3 regions of the Rahnella sp. RcJ3 genome follow, and region 1 is predicted to be linked to each of the others. Evidence: predicted binding sites of a transcription regulator. Region 1 holds the regulator's gene; each other region holds the start of a gene.
The links. Region 1 encodes sigma-54, which starts transcription at its own class of promoters, with help from an activator protein. Its sites were predicted from a motif close to GTTGGCACANNTTTCGCTNT; they were not measured.

Region 1 (8,262 bases):
TTATGCCAACGAATGTTCTGCCGCACAACTCGCGGCCTGCATCACCCCGCGTACCGCTGCAATCATGTACATAAAATCGCACCACTCAGTGCAGAAAAGCATTTTGTCGGTTGCGGAAGCCGCTGAAGTGGCGCGTAAGCACAATGTGCCGCTGATCGTCGATGCCGCCGCGGAAGAAGATCTGACCTGTTATTACGAGATGGGTGCAGATCTGGTGATTTACAGTGGCGCGAAGGCCATCGAAGGGCCGACCAGCGGGCTGGTGCTCGGCAAAAAACAGTATGTCGAATGGGTAAAACTGCAATCGGGCGGGATTGGTCGTGCGATGAAAGTCGGCAAAGAAGGCATTCTTGGCCTGACGCAGGCCATCGAAAGCTATCTCACCTTGCCGAAAACCACCGGGCAGGAAATGGTCGACAAGATGACGCCATTTATCGCCAGCCTGAATGAAATCAGCGGTGTCACCGGACGCGTGGTCTGGGACAGCGCCGGACGTGATATCGCCCGTACGGAAATCACTTTCGATGAAGCGATACTGGGCTGGAAAACCAAAGCCATTGTGGACGCCATGAAAAACGGCGATATCGCGATTTATTTCCGTGGCTACCGCGCCAACGAAGGCAAGATCGAAGTCGATGTGCGCAGCGTGACGCCGCCGCAGCTCACCATCGTCGCACAACGTTTTAAACAACTTTTCAGCGGAGACAAAGCATGAAGCTGACCCCAAATTTCTATCGTGACCGCGTGTGCCTGAATGTGCTGGCGGGCTCGAAAGACAATGCCCGTGATATCTATGAAGCGGCAGAAGGTCATGTACTGGTCGGTGTGCTTTCCAAAAATTATCCAGACGTCGCGAGTGCGGTGGCGGACATGAAAGAGTATGCCGCATTGATTGAAAACGCGTTGTCTGTCGGTTTAGGCGCGGGCGATCCGCGTCAGTCTTTGATGGTCAGCCAGATTTCAGCGCAGGTTCAGCCGCAGCACGTCAATCAGGTCTTTACCGGCGTAGGTACCAGCCGTGGAATGCTTGGACAAAACGACAGTGTGGTCAACGGTCTGATTTCACCCACCGGAAAAGTCGGTTTCGTGAAAATCAATACCGGACCACTGAGTTCTGCTTCTGCGGACGCCATCGTGCCGGTGGAAACCGCCATTGCGCTGCTGAAAGATATGGGCGGCAGCTCGGTTAAATATTTCCCGATGGGTGGCCTGAAAACCCGTGATGAATTCGCTGCCGTGGCCCGTGCCTGTGCGGAACAGGATTTCTGGCTGGAACCGACCGGCGGTATCGATTTAGAAAACTTCGAGCCGATTATGGAAATCGCGCTGGCGGCGGGCGTCACTAAAATCATCCCGCATATCTACAGCTCGATTATCGACAGCGCCACCGGTAACACCCGTCCTGACGATGTGAAAACCCTGCTGGCCAGCGTCAAAAAGCTGGTGGGCTGAAGGTTCTGACCTTTCCTGCGCGGTAAGCCGTCCGGGCACACTGATGTTGTTACCGGATGGCAAATATATTTACGCAATCAATCAACGAAGCGATAACATCACCTGATTCAAGGTATTTGCCGAAAACGGCAAACCGCGTTTATCGATGACTCTGTGGCGGTCGGCAGTTCGTCGTAAAGGGTGATCGCGCCGTAGCCGGAATAATATGGAAGAACAATGGTGAGATTTCCCAATCAACGTCTGGCGCAACTGTTTGATGCGCTGCAAACCGAAACGCTGCCTCAGGATGAACTGGCAAAACGCCTGTCGGTGTCGACGCGGACGGTCCGTGCGGATATCACTGCGCTTAATGAAATCATCGCGGACTATGGCGCGACCTTCGTACACAACCGTGGCAGCGGGTATCAGCTGCGCGTTGATGATCAGAGCCTGTTCTCGTCGTTACAGCAGTCGACACAACGTAAACCGAATCCGACGCCGCGTACGGCCGCAGAGCGGGTGAAGACGCTGCTGATCCGCTTTTTGACCTCAGCTTTTTCATTAAAGCTGGAAGATCTGGCTGATGAATGGTTTGTCAGCCGGGGAACCCTGCAAAATGATATGGCTGAGGTAAGGGAGCATCTGGCCCGCTATCATCTGAATATTGAAACCAAGCCGCGCTACGGCATGAAGCTGTTTGGTGCGGAGCTGGCAATCCGCGCCTGCCTGACCGACTTGTTGTTCCAGCTCGATGCCGAAGAACAGGCCAATCCGCTGCTGAAGGCGGAAAGCCTGGAGTCGGAAGCGCTGGTGCCGCTGACGCGCTTTATGCATCAGCTTCTGACGCAGTCTTCTATTCAACTGACCGACGAAGGTGAACAATATCTGATTCTCTATTGCGCGGTGGCCATTAAACGCATTGCCGGCGGTTATCCGCTGACTGATTTTGATGCTGAAGACGGTGACCCGGCGGTCAAACACGTTTCTGTGCGGCTGGCTGCGGAGCTGAAAAGTCTGGTGGGCAAGGAAATTCCGGCCTCTGAAGAAGCTTATCTGCGGGTGAATATCGCCGCGCGTCGCGTCCAGCAAATCCTGCCAACGGACATTAATGCTGACGATGACGAATCGCTGGTCGATTACATCCTGTCGTATATCAATTCGCACTATAGTTATGATTTACAAGGTGATAAACAGCTGCGCGCTGATCTGCTGACGCATATCAAAACCATGATTACGCGGGTGAAATACCAGATTAATATCCCCAACCCGCTGCTGAACAACATCAAACAGCATTACCCGATGGCGTATGACGTCACGCTGGCGGCGGTGTCGAGCTGGGGGAAATACACGCCGTACACCCTGAGTGAAAACGAGATTGGGTTTCTTGTGCTGCATATCGGCGTCGGGCTGGAGCGGCATTACAACATCGGTTATCAGCGACATCCGCAGGTGATGCTGGTATGCGACACCGGCAATTCGACCATCCGTATGATTCAGGCGCAGATTAGCCGCAAATATCCGCAGCTGGTGATGAAACAGGTTGTGACGTTGCGGGATTACGAACAACTGGAACACATCGACGAAGATTTCATCATCTCCAACGCCCGCATCAGCGAGAAGAATAAACCGGTGGTGGTGCTGTCGCCATTCCCGACCGAATACCAGATGGAGCAGCTTGGCAAGCTGGTACTGGTTGATCGCACCCGGCCTTATATGCTGGAAAAATTCTTCGACGAAAAACACTTCATGATCATCGATGAACCGATGACGCAGGCGGAGTTATTCCGCCATGTGTGCTCTCAGCTGGAAGCCGAAGGCTACGTCGATCAGGCGTTTTATCCGTCGGTGGTTGAGCGCGAGGAAATTGTCTCGACCATGCTGGGGGAAGGGATTGCGCTGCCGCACTCGCTGGGGCTGCTGGCGAAGAAAACCGTGGTGATAACGTTGCTCTCTCCGCAGGGCATTGCGTGGGGAGAAGGGGAGACCGCACACGTGATTTTCCTGCTGGCAATCAGCAAGGCAGATTATGAAGAGGCGATGGCGATTTACGATTTGTTCGTGACGTTTGTGCGGGAACGCTCAATGAGCCGTTTGCTGAGCAGCGAAAACTTTGAGAGTTTCAAGGCCATTGCAATCGACTGTTTAAGCCGCATTTAATACGGCTCAAAGAGTGCGTTAATTATCAGTCTTCATCAAAACCTGAATTAATCAGATTTACCACTGCCGTCAATGCCTGTTCTTCATCGGGGCCGGTGGCTTCGATTTCGATTTTCTGACCTTTCGGGGAATCGAGCATCAGCAGCGCGATGACACTGCTGGCTTCCGCTTCAATGCCCGTGTCGTTGCGCAGCATCACTTCTGATTCAAAGCTCTGCACCAGTTCAAACAACTTCATTGCCGGGCGGGCATGCATACCCAACCGGTTTTTGATTTCTACCGTTTGTTTCACCGTCATGATTTGCGTTTTTCCAGCGTGCGATGGCGGGATTGCACATTTTTCCCGCGGGAACGGAAATAGTCGGCCAGTTGCTCTGCGATATAGACCGAACGGTGTTTACCGCCGGTACAGCCAATGGCGACGGTCAGATAGCTGCGGTTGTTCGTTTCCAGCATCGGCAGCCATTGTTCGAGGTAGCTGCGGGTCTGGTAAATAAAGTTGTGCACTTCAGTATGACGGTCAAGAAACGCCGCGACCGGCTTATCAAGGCCTGTCATCGGACGCAGTTTCGGATCCCAGTGCGGGTTTGGCAGAAAACGCACATCGAAAACGTAATCCGCATCAATCGGAATGCCGTGTTTGAAACCGAAGGATTCGAACACCATCGTCAGTTCGCGCTCGCGTTTACCCAGCAGACGGGTACGCAGCATTTCTGCCAGTTCATGCACGGACATTTCGGAGGTGTCGATGATCAGATCCGCAGACGAACGCAGTGGTTCGAGCAGATCGGCTTCTTCATCAATGGCACTTTCGAGGGACAGATTTTTGCTGGAAAGCGGGTGCAGTCGACGGGTGTCGCTGTAGCGGCGGATCAGAGTATTGCGGTCGGCATCAAGGAATAACAACTGCGGTGAGAAGCTCTCCGGCAGTTGTGACATCGCATACTCATAAACTTCCGGTGTTTCCGGCATGTTACGGACGTCAATGCTGACGGCCGCTGACGTATTACGTTCAACAAGGGTCTGGGCAAGCTGCGGCAATAACACCACCGGCAGGTTATCCACGCAGTAAAAACCCATGTCTTCTAGTGCCCGTAGGGCAACCGACTTCCCGGAACCGGAACGGCCGCTGACAATCATCAGCACCATGGTGTCACTCCCCTGGCATTCAGTGTGCAGAATTCATTTTCCCGGCACTGTACCGGGAATCAGCAATTTATTCGTTTTCAGTCATTATCTGGAACAGTTCTTCGTCACTTTGCGCGCCACGCAGACGGCGACACACTGTTTTATCAGCTAATTTCTTAGCGACTAAAGATAATGTATGTAAATGGGTTTTACATTGATCTGCCGGTACCAGCAAGGCAAAAAGCAAATCTACCGGCTGATTATCGATGGCGTCAAAAGCAATCGGTTGTTCAAGCTGAATGAATACGCCGACGGCACGTAAAGTGTCTTCTTCCAGCTTACCGTGCGGGATGGCGATCCCGGCACCGATCCCGGTGCTCCCCATACGTTCACGGGTCAAAATGGCGTCAAAAATCACCTGCGGCGACAAATTTAATTGTTTGGCGGCCAGCTCACTGATGATTTCCAGTGCGCGTTTTTTGCTGGCGCAATGAACGCCGCTTTTGGTGCATTCGGCATTAAGCACCGACGTTAATTGCATTGCAGTATCGTTAATCATGTCATCTTTCACTTTTGCGCTGTTTCACCCTTAAAGCTATATCGGCTCGTTTCCCGAAGGTCACAAGCCGATGCCCGAAGGTTTGTAGCACAGGGTTGGCTACATGAATGTCAGTGCTGTTTCAGTTTGTCTTTATGTTTATTCAACTGTCGGGCCAGTTTATCAACCAGTCCGTCAATCGCTGCGTACATATCCTGATGTTCCGAGGTGGCATGTAATTCGCCTCCGTTCACATGCAAAGTGGCTTCCGCTACTTTCTGCACCTTTTCCACGCTCAACACCACATACACCTGATTAATCCTGTCGAAATACTGCTCAAGCTTAGCCAGCTTCGACGTGATGAATTCTCTCAGGGGATCCGTGATCTCAATGTGATGTCCGGTAATGTTGAGCTGCATAATGTCTTCCTTCTCTGTTGAGGTCAAACTAACTGTTTACGTTGGTTTGAGGGCGGGATGGACAAAGACTCTCGGTATTTGGCGACAGTCCGACGCGCAACCATAATTCCCTGATCGGAAAGCAGGGTCGCTAACTTACTGTCACTGAGCGGTTTTACAGGATTCTCCGCTGCGATTAATTTCTTCACCAGCGCCCGGATCGCGGTTGACGATGCCTCGCCACCGCTGTCTGTACTGACATGGCTGGAGAAGAAATACTTCAGTTCGAAAATGCCACGCGGGCTGTGCAGGAACTTCTGCGTCGTCACACGTGAAATCGTCGATTCGTGCATTTCCACGGCACTGGCAATATCTGCCAGCACCATAGGTTTCATAAATTCTTCACCCAGTTCAAAGAACGCCTGCTGCTGCTCAACGATGCAGCGCGTCACTTTCAACAGCGTGTCGTTACGGCTTTCCAGGCTTTTGATTAACCACTTGGCTTCCTGCAGATTGCTGCGGATAAATTGCCCGTCGCTGTCGCTGCGTGCGGAATTCCCCATCGCGGCGTACTGCTGGTTAATCTTCAGACGCGGAATGCTGTCGGAATTGAGTTCTACCGCCCAGACACCTGACACTTTACGCACCAGCACATCCGGGATCACGTATTCGGATTCGCCGGTGTTGATAGACTGGCCCGGACGCGGATCAAGAGACTGGATCAGGAGCATCGCTCCTTTCAGTGTATCTTCTTTTAACCGGGTTGATCGCATAAGTGCGCGGAAATCATGGTTCGCCAGCAAATCGAGATGTTCGCTGATGATAAGACGGGCTTCAGTGATGAAAGGCGTGTCAGTCGCATATTGAGAAAGCTGGATCAGCAGGCAGTCGCGCAGGTCACGGGCGGCCACACCCACCGGATCAAAACGCTGAACGCGCTTAAGTACGGCTTCGACTTCGTCCATGGTGACATTTTCATCACCGACGCTTTCGAGAATGTCGTCAAGGGAGACGGTCAGGTAACCGGTGTCATCCACTGCATCGACGATTGAGGTGGCAATCGCGGCATCGGTATCAGAGAACGGCGTCAGCTCGACCTGCCACATCAGGTAATCCTGAAGTGTCTGCGTGGTTTCGCCCTGGTAAATCGGTAGCTCATCGTCGCTGTAATCATTGCCGGTGCCTGACGGCGTGCCTGCGGTGTAAATCTCATCCCAGGTGGCGTCCAGCGGCAACTCTTCCGGCATGTCTTTCTGCTCGAGTGCCTCGCGGGTGTCTAACCCTTCGCTGTCGGTGGTTTCTACCGAGTCGATTTCTTCATGAAGGTCGGTTTGTTCCAACAGAGGGTTGCTCTCCAGCGCGAGTTGGATCTCCTGCTGGAGCTCAAGCGTGGATAGTTGCAACAAGCGGATGGCCTGTTGTAACTGAGGAGTCATTGCCAGTTGTTGGCTGAGTCTGAGTTGCAAACCTTGCTTCATATCTTGGCTTAATTCCGTTGATGAGTGAAAACGGCAACACTTCTGTCAGAGACGGCCTGTTTCAGTGTAGGTTGAAACAGGCACGGTTCCGGCGGCACAGATCACAGACGGAATTCTTCACCAAGATAAACACGTTTAACTTGTTCATCAGCAAGAATGTCGGCTGGCGTGCCGTGGGCGATCAATTTCCCCTGACTGACGATATACGCGCGTTCACAAACGTCGAGTGTTTCGCGAACGTTATGGTCAGTGATCAGTACGCCGAGGCCGCTGTCACGTAAATGCTCAATGATTTTTTTGATGTCGATAACGGAAATCGGGTCAACCCCGGCGAACGGTTCATCCAGCAGGATGAATTTAGGGTTCGCTGCCAGTGCACGGGCAATTTCAACACGACGGCGTTCACCACCAGACAGTGACTGACCGAGGTTATCGCGCAAATGAGAAATATGGAACTCTTCCATTAATTCATTAGCGCGGTCATTACGCTGTTCTTTGGTCAGATCGTCACGGATCTGCAGCACCGCCATCAGGTTATCAAATACGCTCAGACGACGGAAAATGGAGGCTTCCTGCGGAAGATAGCCAATACCGCGACGGGCGCGGGTATGCAGCGGCAGCAGGCTGATGTCTTCATCATCAACGATAATGCGGCCCGCATCGCGCTGGACGATGCCCACGACCATGTAAAAGGTGGTGGTTTTACCCGCACCGTTTGGCCCTAATAACCCGACGATTTCACCCGAGTTGACCATCAGACTGACATCTTCAACGACCTTACGGCCTTTGTATGCCTTTGCCAGATTCTCTGCGATTAATTTAGCCATAAAATATCAGTTACTCTTTTTGGTCGGCTGGCCGCCCGCTGCAGGCGTTTTTTGTTGCAGCTGCGAAGGTACCAGAACGGTCGTCACACGGTTACCTTTATCACTAAAGGCTTCCATTTGCTGTTTCTGTACCAGATAGGTAATACGGTCGCCTTTCACATTGCTGTCCAGTTGCTCAAGGTAAGCGTTGCCGGTCAGCGTGACGAGGTCATTTTCCACTTCGTAGCGGACTTTCTGTGCATGGCCTTTAATCGGCTTACCGTTATCCTGCATCTGGTAGAACGTCACCGGGTTGCCGTAACCTT
Region 2 (8,262 bases), on a different contig from region 1:
GATCAGTCACCGTGCACCGCTCTTTAAAGGTCGTCAGGTCAGTCAGCTGCATTGGGGCGGTGGTACTCCGACTTACCTCGATAAAGCGCAGATAAGCCGTCTGATGGGCCTTCTGAGGGCATACTTTGATATCCTGCCCGACGCAGAAATGTCACTGGAGGTAGATCCACGTGAAATTGAGCTTGATGTGCTTGACCATCTGCGCAGCGAAGGCTTTAACCGCCTGAGTATGGGGGTCCAGGATTTCAACAAAGAAGTGCAGCTTCTGGTTAACCGTGAGCAGGATGAAGATTTCATCTTTGCCCTCATTGCACGCGCCCGGGCGCTGGGTTTCAACTCGACTAATATCGATCTGATTTACGGTCTGCCGAAACAGACGGCAGAAAGTTTTGCTTACACGCTGCAGCGTGTGGCAGAGCTCAACCCTGATCGTCTGAGTGTGTTCAATTATGCGCACATGCCAAAATTGTTCGCCGCTCAGCGCAAAATCAAAGATGCTGATTTGCCTGGTGCGGAAGAGAAATTGAAAATTTTGCAGGAAACCATCGCTTCACTGACCGGTTTCGGCTATCGCTTTATCGGGATGGATCACTTTGCTCGCCCTGATGACGAACTGGCGATCGCCCAGCGCGAAGGCAAATTGCACCGCAATTTCCAGGGCTACACCACGCAGGGCGACAGTGATTTGCTGGGAATGGGCGTTTCGGCCATCAGCATGCTCGGCGATACCTACGCGCAGAACGAAAAAGATATCAAAACCTATTACGCTCATGTGGAAGAGCAGGGACATGCCTTATGGCGCGGTCTGGAAATGACGAATGATGACTGCCTTCGTCGCGATGTCATTAAATCTCTGATCTGCCATTTTGAGCTGAATTTTGCTGATATCGAACAGCGTTACGACATTCGTTTTACCGATTATTTTGCTGATGATCTGGCACTGCTGAAGCCGCTGGCTGAAGACGGGCTGGTTGAGGTGAGTGGCACGCATATTCAGGTGACACCGCGCGGGCGTTTGCTGATCCGTAATATCTGTATGTGCTTTGATATTTATCTGCGACGTCAGGTGCGCCAGCAACAATTCTCCCGCGTTATCTGACAGTCTGCTCTGCAAATAAAAACAGCCGCATAAGCGGCTGTTTTGCTGTCTGGTGCGAGGACTTTTATTCCATGCCCAGTTCTTTCAGTTTGCGGGTCAGGGTATTTCGCCCCCAGCCCAGCAACCGTGCCGCTTCCTGTTTATGTCCCTGTGTATGGCGCAGCGCCGTGGTCAGTAATGTACGTTCCATTTCAGGTTGCGCTTCTGACAGCAGGTTTTGATGACCGGAACGCAGCGCACGGTCTGCCCATTGTGCCAGCAATGTCGCCCAACTGTCTGGCAGACTCTGACCACCGGTTTCAGGGGCCGAGGTCTCAAACAGTTCGCTGGGTAAATCCTGAATCAGCACTTCCTGACCCGCCGCCATGACGGTGAGCCAGCGGCAGGTGTTTTCCAGCTGGCGCACGTTGCCCTGCCATGGCAATCGCGTCAGTGCCGTTTCTGTTTCCGGATGCAGGTTTTTTGCTTCCACACCCAGCTCTTTAGCCGCGACTTGCAGGAAGTAACGCGCCAGACGCGGGATGTCTTCACGACGTTCACGCAGCGGCGGCAGATGGACGCGGATAACGTTCAGGCGGTGGAATAAATCCTCGCGGAATTTCCCTTCCTGAACCCGTAGCTCCAGATTCTGGTGAGTCGCAGCGATAATACGCACGTCCACTTTCACCGGCGCATAACCGCCAACACGATAGAACTGGCCATCTGCCAGCACGCGAAGCAGACGGGTTTGCACATCAAGCGGCATATCCCCGATTTCATCGAGGAACAGCGTGCCGTTATCGGCTTGTTCAAAACGTCCCTGACGGACGGTGTTGGCGCCGGTAAACGCCCCTTTCTCGTGGCCGAATAATTCGGACTCAATCAGGTCTTTCGGGATAGCAGCCATATTCAGCGCGATAAAGGGCGCTTTGGCGCGCGGGCTGTGGCGGTGTAAGGCGTGAGCGACCAGCTCTTTACCGGTACCGGATTCCCCATTAATCAGCACGCTGATTGAAGAACGGGACAAACGGCCGATGATGCGAAATACGTCCTGCATAGCGGGCGCTTCACCGATAATGTCTGCGGTCGGGCCACTCGCAGGCTGGCTGCGTGCCGGTTGCTGTTGTTCCTGATAATGACTGATGGCTCGTTCAACCAGTGCCACGGCTTCATCAATGTCGAACGGTTTTGGCAGATAATCAAACGCACCTTGCTGATAGGCGCTGACTGCAGCATCCAGATCGGAGTGTGCTGTCATTATGATGACCGGAAGCATCGGGTGACGTTGTTTAATCTGCTTTAACAGCGCTAAACCGTCCATCCCGGGCATACGGATATCTGATAACAAAACGTCAGGGGTTTGAGTCGCAATGGCATCAAGCACTTCATTGCCGCTGTCAAACGTGGTGCACGTTAAACCGGCTCCAGTGAGCGCACGTTCAAGTACCCAGCGGATGGAGCTATCGTCATCGACGATCCAGACTATCCCTCGTTGCATAAGAACCTCACTGGCGAATAGGCAGGAATACCGAGAATTCGGTATGTCCTGGCCAACTGTTAAATTCAACTTTACCCGAATGCTGATCAATCAAACTGCGCGCGATGGACAGGCCCAAACCGGTGCCCCCTTCGCGGCCACTGACCATGGGGTAAAAAAGGGTGTCCTGCAAATGCGCCGGTACGCCGGGGCCATCATCTTCAATATCGATACGGGCCACCAGACGATAACGCACGCCGTGTAACGTAATCTGGAAAGCAGTACGCGTGCGTAATGTAATTGTGCCGCCTTCCTCCCCCAGCGCCTGTAATGCGTTGCGGGTGATGTTTAACAAAATCTGTTCTATCTGATCGGGGTCGTGCGCCAGTTCAGGCAGGCTCGGATCATAGTCCCGCACCAGCTGAACGTTATCCGGCTTCTCCATCGAGACCAGTTGGCAAACCCGTTCCGCAACCTGGTGAATACTTTGTGTCACATGCTGGCTCGGACGTTGCGGGCCCAGCAATCTGTCGACCAGATTACGCAGACGGTCAGCCTGCTCAATAATGACTTTCGTATATTCCAGCAAGGCCGGATCGGGCAGCGCTCTGGATAATAATTGTGCTGCGCCACGCAACCCGCCGAGCGGATTCTTGATTTCATGTGCCAGACCGCGGATCAAATCACGCGCAGCAACCTGTTGAGCGTGCTGTAATTGTTCCTGGCTCAGGCGGCGCTGATTATCCATCGGCGCCAGTTCCACCAGAATGAAACCTTCTGGCAGCATCTGTGCGGTCAGCGACAACACATGCGCGCGGCCGTCTACGACCAGCGTCACTTCACTGTCTGTAAAGCCTTGTCCGGCTGTCAGACTTTCACGCATTAATTCGATGTTCAGCGAAAAATATCCCACCAGTTCTGGCAAAGGGGTGCCAAAAAGCTTTCGGGAACTTTGCGCCAGTAACTGCTGAGCTGCCGGATTGGCATAATGCACAGCCAATTCGTCGTCTAACAGCAGAACGCTGTTGATTAAGGAATTCAGGATCTGCCCAGCATCGGGCAGTTTGCCAGTTGCCATACCGCAGTCTCCCGCACCTGATTGGTGCATTTTATCTCGCTACCCGGTGAAATCACGGGTCAGAGGGGTTGAGCAGGAAAGAGTGTGGAGAAAAAAGCCCATCCGGAGATGGGCTGAAAGTTTCCACGGCAACAAATATAAATCGTCTTACTTAATTTTGACGCTGAAGGGTTTGTGAACACAGGCCTTCAGTCGGGTATTACCCTCAGCGCCAGCCCGAAGACGAGCGCTGAGTCCGGTTTAATCGAAAAATTAAACGCTGTAGTACAGTTCGAACTCAACCGGATGCGGAGTCATGCGCACGCGGTCCATTTCTTCTTTACGCAGACCGATATAAGCATCGATAGCGTCGTCAGTGAACACGCCACCACGGGTCAGGAACTCGCGGTCTTCGTTCAGTGCGTTCAGGGCTTCTTCCAGTGAACCTGCAACTTTTGGAATTTCTGCTTCTTCTTCCGGTGGCAGGTCATACAGGTTTTTGTCCATCGCATCGCCAGGGTGGATCTTGTTGATGATACCGTCCAGGCCAGCCATCATCAGTGCAGCAAACGCCAGGTATGGGTTAGCCGCTGGATCAGGGAAACGTGCTTCGATACGCATCGCTTTAGGCGTTGATACGTGTGGAATACGGATGGATGCAGAACGGTTACGCGCAGAGTAAGCCAGCATTACTGGCGCTTCGTAGCCCGGGACCAGACGCTTGTAGGAGTTGGTGGTCGGGTTAGCGTAGGCGTTGATTGCTTTAGCGTGCTTAATGATACCGCCGATGTAGAACAGTGCCATTTCAGACAGGCCGCCGTATTTGTCGCCAGCGAACAGGTTGTTACCGTTCTTGGACAGAGACATGTGGCAGTGCATACCTGAACCGTTATCGCCAAACATTGGTTTTGGCATGAAGGTCGCAGTTTTGCCAAATGCGTGAGCCACGTTGTGAACCACGTATTTGTAGATTTGGATTTCGTCAGCTTTTTTAGTCAGGGTGTTGAAGCGGGTTGCCACTTCGTTCTGACCAGCGGTTGCCACTTCGTGGTGGTGAGCTTCAACAACCAGACCCATTTCTTCCATGGTCAGACACATGGTAGAACGCAGATCCTGAGAGGAGTCGACCGGAGGAACCGGGAAGTAACCGCCTTTTACTGCAGGACGGTGGCCTTTGTTGCCGCCTTCGTATTTGGTGCTTGAGTTCCATGCGCCTTCGATATCATCGATAGCGACGTGAGAACCGGAGATGCTGCTGCCGAAGCGCACATCATCAAACAGGAAGAATTCTGGCTCTGGCCCGAACAGAACGGTGTCCGCAATACCGGAAGAGCGCAGGAAATCTTCTGCACGTTTTGCGGTAGAACGTGGATCGCGGTCATAACCTTGCAGCGTGGTTGGCTCAAGGATGTCGCAACGAATGATCAGGGTAGTTTCTTCGTAGAATGGGTCAAGAACAGCAGTGCTCGCATCTGGCATCAAGACCATGTCAGATTCGTTAATGCCTTTCCAGCCACCGATTGAAGAGCCGTCAAACATTTTGCCTTCTTCGAAGAAGTCAGCGCTAACCTGGTGCGCAGGAATGGTGACGTGCTGTTCTTTGCCTTTGGTATCAGTGAAGCGTAAATCTACGAATTTCACTTCATGCTCATTCAGCATCGTCAAAACGTGTTCAGCGGACATACTAGTTCTCCCGAATTTCTCATTATCGTCGTGGAACGAATAACCATTTTTGGTCTTTAGTTGGAAATAACAGCCTTACTGGAACTGGCGTGTAGACTGAACAGCGCTATTATTTGTCTGGTCAGGCTCTTCACCCTGTAAAAAATTTTTTACCCTAAAAAACTTTTACTCTAAAAACTATTAGCGAAAACTGTGCCAACTTTGAGAAAATGCAAACAACGCCATTTTACAGGGCTTTTGCACTCGACAAGTATGCACCATAACGGAATTCTCGCACTAAAATGGTGCTAACTGTGAGAGTGAAAGCACTATAATGGTGCGTCATAATGGTTCAGTGGTCTTTTTGCACCGTGAAAGGGATCACAAAGTAGCCATCCATAAGTTGTTTCAACAAGATCCTTGTGATCTTGTTTAGAACCTCGCTTAATACGTGTACAATAGCGCGCTATTTCTAATGCCTGAGGCAAAGCTGTGATCGAAAATTTGCGTAACATCGCCATTATTGCCCACGTTGACCATGGTAAAACCACCCTGGTCGACAAGCTGCTGCAACAATCCGGTACTTTCGGAGAGCGTGTAGAAGCCACTGAACGCGTAATGGACTCCAACGATTTGGAGAAAGAGCGTGGGATTACCATCCTCGCAAAAAACACCGCCATTAATTGGAAAGACTACCGCATCAACATCGTGGATACCCCAGGACACGCCGACTTCGGCGGTGAGGTAGAGCGTGTGATGTCAATGGTCGACTCGGTGCTGCTGGTTGTGGATGCAATGGATGGCCCAATGCCGCAAACCCGTTTCGTGACCAAAAAAGCCTTCGCTAATGGTCTGAAACCGATCGTGGTAATCAACAAGGTTGACCGCCCTGGCGCGCGTCCTGACTGGGTTGTCGATCAGGTCTTCGACCTGTTTGTAAACCTGGACGCAACCGACGAACAACTCGATTTCCCAATCATCTATGCATCAGCACTGATGGGTATCGCGGGTAACGACCATAACGATATGGCCGAAGACATGACCCCGCTGTACCAGGCGATCGTTGACCACGTATCTCCGCCACAAGTTGAGATGGAAGCACCGTTCCAGATGCAAATCTCTCAGCTGGACTACAACAACTATGTTGGCGTCATCGGCATCGGCCGCATCAAACGCGGTACCGTTAAGCCTAACCAGCAAATCACTGTCATCGACAGCGAAGGCAAAACCCGCAACGGTAAAGTCGGTAAAGTTCTGACCCACATGGGTCTTGAGCGTATCGAAGCCACCGTTGCTGAAGCGGGCGACATCATCGCAATCACCGGCCTGGGCGAACTGAACATTTCCGACACAATCTGTGATCCGGCGAATGTTGAAGCTCTGCCTGCGCTGAGCGTTGATGAACCAACAGTAACCATGTACTTCAACGTAAACACCTCTCCGTTCTGTGGTAAAGAAGGTAAGTATGTGACTTCACGTCAGATCCTTGACCGTCTGAACAAAGAGCTGGTGCACAACGTTGCATTGCGTGTTGAAGAAACTGAAGATGCTGATGCATTCCGTGTTTCAGGCCGTGGTGAACTTCACCTGTCGGTTCTGATCGAAAATATGCGTCGTGAAGGTTTCGAGCTGGCGGTTTCCCGTCCTAAAGTAATCAACCGTAAAATCGATGGCCGCATGCAAGAGCCATTCGAGAACGTGACACTGGATATCGAAGAGCAACACCAGGGTTCTGTTATGCAGGCCATGGGTGAGCGTAAAGGCGATGTCAAAGACATGATCCCAGACGGCAAAGGTCGTATCCGTCTTGATTACCTGATCCCAGCACGTGGCCTGATCGGCTTCCGTACCGAATTCATGACCATGACTTCCGGTACCGGTCTGCTGTACTCCACGTTCAGCCACTACGATGACGTTCGTCCGGGCGAAATCGGCCAGCGTCAGAACGGCGTGCTGATCTCCAACGGTCAGGGTAAAGCTGTTGCGTTCGCACTGTTCAGCTTGCAAGACCGCGGTAAATTGTTCCTGGGCCACGGCGCAGAAGTGTATGAAGGCCAGATTATCGGTATTCACTCACGTTCTAACGACCTGACCGTGAACTGCCTGACCGGTAAGAAACTGACTAACATGCGTGCGTCCGGTACTGACGAAGCAACGACTCTGGTTCCTGCTATCAAAATGTCTCTGGAGCAAGCTCTGGAATTCATCGATGATGACGAACTGGTCGAAGTGACTCCTCTGTCTGTGCGTATCCGTAAACGTCACCTGACCGAGAACGATCGTAAACGTGCAATGCGTGGTCCTAAAGAAGGTTAATCTTCTTTAACGTTTGCCGTTACACAGAAACAGGGTGCCTTCGGGTACCCTGTTTTTTTTATGTTTTTTTCTCCTCCGTTCGTTACGCCCCGTCGCGTTGCCCCTGTTCACTTGTACGTTTTACCGCTAAAGTTAACTGTCATCTTTGAAATCAGGAGCGTGCAATGCTGTACATTTTTGATATGGGAAACGTCATTATTGATATTGATTTCAAACGAGTGCTTGGGGTGTGGAGCCATCTGAGTGGCACCCCGCTGGCGACGCTGACCGAGCGGTTTTCAATGGGCGAGGTGTTCCAGAAACACGAGCGTGGTGAAATCAGCGACGAACAGTTTGCTGCCGATTTATGTCATGAAATGGGTATCGCACTAAGCTTTGAACAATTCAGTGCGGGCTGGCATGCGGTGTTTGTTGGTCTGCGTCCTGAGGTCATTGCCCTGTTTCAGAAACTGCGCGAAGAAGGTCATCGTGTCGTCGTGCTTTCTAATACCAACCGCTTACATCTGGATTTCTGGCCTCATCATTATCCTGAAATCGAAGCCAATACCGACGCGATGTACCTCTCGCAAAATTTGGGTATGCGCAAACCGGAGCCCGAAATTTTCCGGCATGTTCTGGAGAAAGAAGGATTCACCGCCGACCAGGCCGTGTTCTTTGATGATGTTGCTGAAA
Region 3 (8,262 bases), on a different contig from region 1:
ATGACCCGTTTGTCATTCACTTACTTCATCCCTGAGACAGGAAAATTCATGCCAAAAACGGATAGCGCTATATAGCCTGTTGATCCTGGTGGGTCAACGCCTTAACACGGCTTCAGGCCACTGATGTGCCCAAAAAAACTGACGTTTTACAAATTCATGACAGCTAATTCCGCATGATACCTCAGAAAATTAACTTTCCGGTCACCTTTCTGTAAGAATTGCATGATAGCGGAATACTGTGGGCGAAATGTGGAGGCAGGTTGAAAATGCGGAAAAAAGTTGGCGGGAAGGCCCGCAATACGGGGTATCGCGGGCATTGAAGATGAAAAATCAGATTCCTCCGAGATAAGCTTTCCGCACCTCCTGATTATGTAAAAGTTCTTCGCCTGAACCGCTAAGCCGAATTTGTCCGTTGACCATCACATAACCCCGGTCAGAAAGCCTGAGCGCATGATGCGCATTTTGCTCCACCAGAAAGATAGTCATGCCGTTTTTTGCCAGTTCGCGCAAGGTCTGGAAAATCTGTTTAACGATAATAGGCGCCAGCCCAAGACTCGGTTCATCGAGCAGTAACAGCTTCGGGCGACTCATCAGCGCACGGGCAATCGCCAGCATTTGCTGTTCACCACCGGACATGGTCATCGCCCGTTGTTTACGGCGTTCCTTCAGGCGCGGGAATAACTCAAACATGGTGTGCAGATCTTCTGCCGCGTGTTTATTCCCGACGGGAATGGTGCCCATCAGCAGGTTTTCTTCCACGGTCATATCCGGAAAAACACGTCGCCCTTCCGGCGATTGCGCTATGCCAGCCGAAGCCACAAAGTGTGTCGATTTGCGGCTGATATCTTCCCCGCGAAACAGGATCTGCCCGCTCTGTATACGTGGCTGACCGAATATCGACATCAGCAGCGTTGATTTCCCGGCACCGTTAGCACCAATCAACGCCACCGTTTCCCCCTCATGCACCTGCAAAGAGACCTGCTGTAATGCCTGAATCGCCCCGTAATACACATTCACATCACGAAATTCCAGCATCGCGTCGCTCATAAGCTGACCTCGTCGTCTTCATCAGCACCCAGATACGCGGCAATGACTTTCTCATCGTTCTGAATAGCCTGCGGTATTCCTTCGGCAATCACATCGCCGTGGTCGAGCACGATAATGTGGTCGGAAATGTCCATCACCATGCCCATATCATGTTCGATCAGCAGCACGGTGATGTCGTGATGATCGCGCAGGAAGCGGATAATTTTGCTCAGCGTACGTGTTTCAACCGGATTCAGACCGGCTGCCGGTTCGTCCAGGCAAATCATTTCCGGCGCGGTACACATCGCACGGGCGATTTCCAGCCGGCGCTGCTGACCGTAAGACATTTCCCCTGCCAGCCGGTTGGCACAATCCACCAGTTCCACCACTTCCAGCCAGTAAAATGCGCGGTCCAGCGCCTGATTTTCCGCACGGCGATAACCCGGCGTATTGAGCACACCGGCAATCAGGTTGCGGTTGGTTTGCATGTGCTGCGCCACCAGCAGATTTTCAACCACCGACATTTCACGAAACAGCCGGATATTCTGAAAGGTACGCGCCAGCCCGGCGCGGTTAACCAGGTGTGTACCGCCGAACATTTTGTAGAAAATACGTTTGCCCAGTTGCGCCGGTTTTATCCAGTCATCAGGCTGAAATTTCTGCCCGAGCACCTGGATCACATTGGTCGTCCGGCGGCGCGTGTTGAGCAAAATATTGCCGCCGGACGCTTTATAAAAACCTGTCAGGCAATTAAACACTGTGGTTTTTCCTGCGCCGTTCGGGCCGATCAGCGCGGTAATCGATCCGCGTTTCACCGCAAGATTCACATCGTTCAGTGCCTTAATGCCGCCGAAATGCATGCGCAAATGCTCGACACTCAGGATGTTGTTATCCGCTAACGCTTCGCTCATGGCGCGACTCCTTTACGCACGGCAAACCCGCTGCGGCTGATGCGGATCAACCCGCGTGGCCGCCAGATCATCATCACCACCATTAAAACGCCGAACAGCAATACGCGATATTCGGCAAAGCTGCGCAACAGTTCCGGCGCGACGGTCAGCACAAATGCCGCCAGCACCACGCCGATGGTTGAGCCCATACCGCCCAAAACCACAATAGCGAGAATCAGTGCAGATTCGAAAAAGGTGAAAGACGTCGGATTAACGAAGCCCTGATACGTGGCGAAAAACACGCCCGCAATTCCGGCCGTGGAAGCCCCGAGGGTAAAGGCAGACAGCTTGACCAGCACATGATTCAGCCCCATCGCGCGGCAGGCAATCTCATCCTCACGTAGCGCTTCCCACGCGCGGCCAATCGGCATGCGGGTCAGCCGGTGTTTGATAAACAACACCAGCAACACCACCAGAACCAGCACAGCATAGATGAAGATAAATTTCATATTCGGGTTATAGGTCAGATGGAAAAACTCGTGGAACGGCACGCCGCCCTCTTTTGCCCGCCGGCCAAACTCCAGCCCGAAAAAGGTGGGCGGAGGCGCGGAAACACCGTTCGGGCCGCCGGTAAACGACAACCAGTTGGTCAGCACCAGCCGGATGATTTCACCGAAACCTAACGTCACGATCGCCAGATAGTCGCCGTGCATACGCAGCACCGGGAAACCCAGCAACGCACCCGCCAGCGCGGCCATCACCGCCGCCAGCGGCAGCATCGACCAGAAGCCGAGGCCGAGATACTGATACCCCAGCGCCAGCCCGTAAGCCCCGATGGCGTAAAACGCCACATACCCCAGATCGAGCAAACCGGCCAGTCCGACCACGATATTCAGCCCGAGGCCGAGCAACACATAAATCAGTCCCAGAATGGCGACCGTCAGAATGTATTTGGTGGCGACGAACGGGAAGAAAATGGCCAGCACAATCAGCAGCGGAATAACCCAGCGCAGATGACTTTTATAATCCGGCGACCGGACATAGACGCCCGCGCTGTCGGATTCGAAACGCGCACGCATTTTCTGCCCGGCTGTGGTTTCTAAAAATGCACTGAGCAGGAAGCGGCCCGTCATCACCGCAGCAATGATCCAGACCAGCCTCTGGCTATGAAAGTTAAAGCTGTAACCATCGAGCACCACACCGACCACCGGCCCGAAAATAATCAGCGCCACCAGCCCGGCAAAAATGGCATCCAGCAGACAGCGTTTAAATGAAAATCCGCTGTTCACAGCAGTTTGTGACATCATTTTATTTCCCTCACACTTTCGTCACGACCGGACGGCCCAGCAGGCCCTGAGGGCGGAAAATGAGGATCACCACCAGCAATCCAAAGGAGAACACATCTTTGTAATCGGAATTCACCATGCCCGAGAACTGCGCTTCGGCAATCCCCAGGATCAGCCCGCCCAGCATCGCGCCGGGTAATGAACCAATGCCGCCGAGCACCGCCGCAGTAAAAGCTTTGATGCCGATGATGAAACCGGCGTAGAAATCAAACGTGCCGTAGTTCATGGTCACCAGAACCCCGGCCAGTCCGGCCATCGCTGCGCCAATCATGAAGACCAGCGAGATAATGCGGTCAGTGTTAATACCCAGAATGGAAGCCATTTTTCTGTCCTGCTGCACCGCACGACACATACGACCAAGTTTGGTATTACTGATAATCCACGATAAAACCAGCATGCCAGCCAGCGACGCCACCAGAATGAAAATTTTGGTGTAGGTCATCTGGACAAAACTTTCGCCGATATGAAAACGGAATGCGCCATCCAGCATGGTCGGAATGCCCTGCTGTCGCGGCCCCTGACTGATTTGCGCGTAATTTTGTAAGATAAGTGACATGCCGATAGCAGAAATCAGCGGTGCAAGACGGGTCGAATTACGCAGCGGCTTATAGGCAATGCGTTCAATCGCCCAGCCATACACGCCGGTGACCACGATGGTGAACACCAGCGTGCCCAGGATCAGTAGCGGAAAAGAGTGAAGCCCGAAGAAGGAAAGCAGCGCCAGCGCGATGGCACAGAGGTAAGCCGAAATCATATACACTTCGCCGTGCGCAAAGTTGATCATGCCGATAATGCCGTAAACCATGGTGTAGCCGATGGCAATGAGACCGTAGACAGCACCGAGCGTAATGCCATTAAACAGTTGTTGCAGGAAGAATGAATCCATAAATACGCAGTCTCTTTTTGTGACCGCGCCTGGCTAAGGGCGCATTCATTAAAGCTGATAAAGCGTTATCGTTGCAGCCAGTTTGGACCCGGCCAGCGCACAAGAGCCGGAGCGTACATTAAGTACGTGAGCCAGTTCTTTCATAAAGAGTGAGCACTGCCCGGGTTCAAAATGGCAAATAAGAGTGCTTTATTCCTTAACTTCCTGATATTTGCCTTTGTCGTCCCATTTATAAACCACGTAATCAGAGACTTTCAGGTCGCCTTTACTGTCCCAGGCTTTTTTGCCCATGACAGTATCGACGCTGTTGGCTTTAAGCCAGGCGCTGGCTTTGGCGGAATCGCTGCCGCCGGTGGCTTTGAAGGCGGCGGCGATCGCCTGCACGGAGGCGTAGGAATAGAGGGTGTAGCCTTCCGGCTCGAACTTGCTGGCGCGGAATTTATCGATAACGACTTTGCCTTCCGGGATCAGACGCGGGTCTTTGCCGAAGGTCATCAGAATCCCGTTGGTATATTGCGGGCCGCCTGCGGCTGTGACCATTTCTTCGTTGACGATACAGTCGCCGGAGAAGAACGTGGCCTGCACGCCCTGCTCACGCATCTGGCGTACCAGCGGACCGGCTTCAGGATGGCAACCGCCGAAGAACACCACGTCCGGTTTCTGCGCACTGATTTTGGTGACCAGCGCGTTGAAGTCTTTTTCGCCGCGCGATAAGCCTTCATACATCACTTCTTTCACGCCACGCTTGTTAAGCGCCGCTTTGGTGGCATCCGCCAGCCCCTGCCCGTAGGTGTCTTTGTCGTGGATGATGACCACTTTTTTGGCTTTCAGCTTGTCGATGATGTAATCACTGGCAACCTGCCCCTGCTGGTCGTCACGTCCGCACATGCGGAACATATCACTCATGCCGCGTTCGGTGATTTGCGGGTTAGTGGATCCCGGCGTGATGGCGATAATTCCGGCATCGTTGTACACCTCAGATGCGGGCATGGTAGAAGATGAACAAAAATGCCCGACCACCGCCTGCACTTTATCCTGATCAACAAGACGGTTAGCGACCGCAACGGCCTGTTTCGGTTCGCAGGCATCATCGCCCTGCACCAGTTTGATTTTCTCGCCGTTGATTCCGCCAGCGGCATTAATGTCTTCAGCGGCCTGGGTGGCACCATGCCAGTACTGATCGCCATAGGTGGCATTCGGGCCGGTGAACGGGCCAGCGACGCCAATCACGATATCCGCACGCGCGGTAAACGCAGTGACCAGACAGCCTGCCAGCAACAAAGAAAGAGGACTTTTAATAAATTTCATCGACATCATCATGATCCTTAGGACAGAGTTTATGCAAAACGGGTTATGGAAAACGCATGTAGCAAAAACACCAACACGAAGTCGTAATCAGAAAATCTGAAATTTAACGCTTAAGCCTTAAGACTGAGGGTTTCCCGCTTATCTCCGGGGGTGAAAACATCAAAGGTAAAAAAACATAAGCAAAATATCTGCCATTGTTACTCAACCTCTGAGAATGTGACGGGTTATGTGAGTATAGATAGCGACGGGAGAGCGTTACGGGCAACTGACAGAAACAACGACGGGATCACATCGCACCGCGCTGGTGCACAAGCACGGTTTTGCACGCACGCTTACGCCGGGTGACATTTTTATTCTTTGCTTCTTGCGGCGGGTTGTTTTGTAATATGGGCAGATGATTGCAACGGGAAACTACTGAACAATGAAGAAATTATCCTGCCTGACGGCTGTGGTTCTGGCTCTGTCGTTAACTGGCTGCGCCAGCGATTATGTGATTAACACCAAATCCGGCGACCAGTTTTTCGCCCACGGCGAACCGGATCGTGACCGCAATACCGGCATGACCAGCTACACCGACATGAATGGCGATTATCATCTGATGAACACCAATGATATTGCGGGCATTGTGAAGAAGTAGGGTTACGGATGGGAATTGCATTTATCTCAAAACCTGGCCGATGACACACATGGTCGGCTTAACAAAACAGTCATGCTATGTGGTGCACAAACGGCACGCAATATCACGACTGTTTTGAGAATCAGATTACTCAGTAATAAAACGTGAAACAGACGCAGCAAGATTTTGTGCCTGATCTCGCAGCGCATTGGCGGCAGCAGAAGACTCTTCCACCAGGGCCGCATTTTGTTGAGTCACGCTGTCCATTTCCACTATTGCCTGCCCTACCTGAGATATTCCCCTGTTCTGTTCATCCGATGCCTGAGTAATTTCATTCAGTATTTCGGTAACATTAGCCACTTTGGTCACAATGTCATGCATGGTAGTCCCCGCCTGTTCTACCAGATCTGACCCTGCATTAATTCGCTCTACCGATTCACCAATTAAACCTTCTATTTCTTTTGCAGCCTGAGCGCTTCTCTGCGCAAGGCTTCTCACTTCGCTTGCCACAACAGCAAATCCCCGCCCCTGTTCGCCAGCACGCGCCGCTTCAACAGCCGCATTGAGAGCCAGAATATTGGTCTGAAAAGCGATGCTATTAATTACCGTCGTAATCTCAGCAATTTTTGCTGAGCTTGCAGTAATTTCATTCATAGTTTTCACCACATGAGAGACGAGTTGCCCGCCTTTATTCGCCGTTTCTGAAGTACTGCCCGCCAGGCGGCTGGTATGATGAATATTGTCCACGTTCTGTTTAACCGTCGCAGTTAACTGCTCCATGCTGGCTGCCGTTTCTTCAAGCGCAGCAGCCTGTTCCTCAGTGCGTGCGGATAAATCATTATTACCTGCCGCAATTTCTGCGGAGGCATGGCTCACCTGCGTCACACCGGTACGAATATCCCCGATGATACGGCGGAGATCGGTGTTCATCTCATCTACAGCTTGCATCAGTTCTCCCAGCTCATCACGACGCGTGGTATTGAGATGGGCTCTTAAATCACCGCGCGCTATCTGTCTGGCGACGTCAAGCGTGTCAGCCAGAGGCTTCACAATTTGGCGGGAAATAATCAGTGCAATGCCAATACTTAATAAGACTGCTGCTACCAGGAGTGAAGTCATCCATATAACTGCATTTCTGATATCGTCATGCGCCGCGCTCAGCTCCGATTCAAATATATTGTCACTCAGGGTAGTCAGCTTGCCGCCTGCTTTCGCAAGCAACTGAGTCACTTCCTGCTCAGCAATATAGGATTGGAGGTAGTTTCCGGCACTCGCCTTTTTGGCCGAGACCGAGCGTTCAATTTCTTCAAGTATGCTGACATCAGCCGGATTTAACTGGGATTTGACGGCATCCATTTGCTGAATCGATTCATTCATAAAACCTGTTAAAGCCTGAAGGGATTCCTCAGTATTCTCAAACTGGAGGAGTTTTACACGTGTCGCCACCCCATCAATGTGTCTGACGATATCCCCTAACGCGATCGCGGTGACAGCACGTGCGGGATCTCGTGCATAGGACTGAGCCAGACTGTTAATCTCAGATTCTTCGCGTGTCAGCACAAAACTACTGACAACAAGATCACGTTGTTGGGTCTCGCGGACCGTTTGAGCACGCTTGTCACGATACGTCTTCATGACCTCTGACATTTCATTAAGCATCTTCAGGTGCTCTGTATCCCAACGAAGCAACCTGAGACTTTCAATTTTTTTATCAACCTGCTGTAAGTTCACCTCATTCATTGTGATGTATTTTTCATCGTGCGTTTTCACATATTCCAGTCTTTCAGCTTTCGCCATAGCAAACTGGTCAGTTATCACTTTAAGCTGGCTTATTTTCTCAGCTCGAATGGAAATATCATTCAGATTTTTAATACCACATAAAGCAACTGCAATGCTCAGCAATAAGATAAGTCCGAAACCTAATGCTAATTTTTTCCCGACTTTTAGATTTTCAAAATATGACATAAATATTTTCATAGCGCATGGCTCTCCATTATTTTTATAAATACAATTGTATGTGAAGCACATGGGGTATCGGCAGGCTATAAAAATTAGTTAATAAAAAACTCAGTTTATTAAGTTACAAAAGTCAGTAATTTAACCGCTATAAAACCTTATTCTTTGTATGAATACTTTTTTATTAATTACACCCTATTAATGGTGAGGTAATTCTCTATAAAAAAGCATTAT

Region 2: the regulator sigma-54 is predicted to act here: its motif matches at 5,476-5,495, upstream of glnA (glutamate--ammonia ligase).
Region 3: the regulator sigma-54 is predicted to act here: its motif matches at 5,633-5,652, upstream of DXU84_RS23925 (branched-chain amino acid ABC transporter substrate-binding protein).

The regions. Positions count from the first base shown of each region.
Region 1 covers NZ_QSNX01000010.1:78,115-86,376, reverse strand. The annotation lists gene DXU84_RS14630 (DgaE family pyridoxal phosphate-dependent ammonia lyase) at 1-715, shown strand, start outside; gene DXU84_RS14625 (KDGP aldolase family protein) at 712-1,452, shown strand; gene DXU84_RS14620 (transcription antiterminator) at 1,669-3,588, shown strand; gene npr (PTS phosphocarrier protein NPr) at 3,614-3,886, opposite strand; gene rapZ (RNase adapter RapZ) at 3,883-4,737, opposite strand; gene ptsN (PTS IIA-like nitrogen regulatory protein PtsN) at 4,805-5,287, opposite strand; gene hpf (ribosome hibernation promoting factor) at 5,386-5,673, opposite strand; gene rpoN (RNA polymerase factor sigma-54) at 5,697-7,130, opposite strand; gene lptB (LPS export ABC transporter ATP-binding protein) at 7,232-7,957, opposite strand; gene lptA (lipopolysaccharide ABC transporter substrate-binding protein LptA) at 7,964-8,262, opposite strand, start outside.
Region 2 covers NZ_QSNX01000019.1:9,175-17,436, forward strand. The annotation lists gene hemN (oxygen-independent coproporphyrinogen III oxidase) at 1-1,099, shown strand, start outside; gene glnG (nitrogen regulation protein NR(I)) at 1,164-2,576, opposite strand; gene glnL (nitrogen regulation protein NR(II)) at 2,584-3,633, opposite strand; gene glnA (glutamate--ammonia ligase) at 3,886-5,295, opposite strand; gene typA (ribosome-dependent GTPase TypA) at 5,767-7,590, shown strand; gene yihX (glucose-1-phosphatase) at 7,755-8,262, shown strand, end outside.
Region 3 covers NZ_QSNX01000033.1:16,538-24,799, forward strand. The annotation lists gene DXU84_RS23905 (ABC transporter ATP-binding protein) at 331-1,047, opposite strand; gene DXU84_RS23910 (ABC transporter ATP-binding protein) at 1,044-1,937, opposite strand; gene livM (high-affinity branched-chain amino acid ABC transporter permease LivM) at 1,934-3,220, opposite strand; gene DXU84_RS23920 (branched-chain amino acid ABC transporter permease) at 3,234-4,148, opposite strand; gene DXU84_RS23925 (branched-chain amino acid ABC transporter substrate-binding protein) at 4,338-5,462, opposite strand; gene DXU84_RS23930 (YgdI/YgdR family lipoprotein) at 5,878-6,093, shown strand; gene DXU84_RS23935 (methyl-accepting chemotaxis protein) at 6,220-8,049, opposite strand.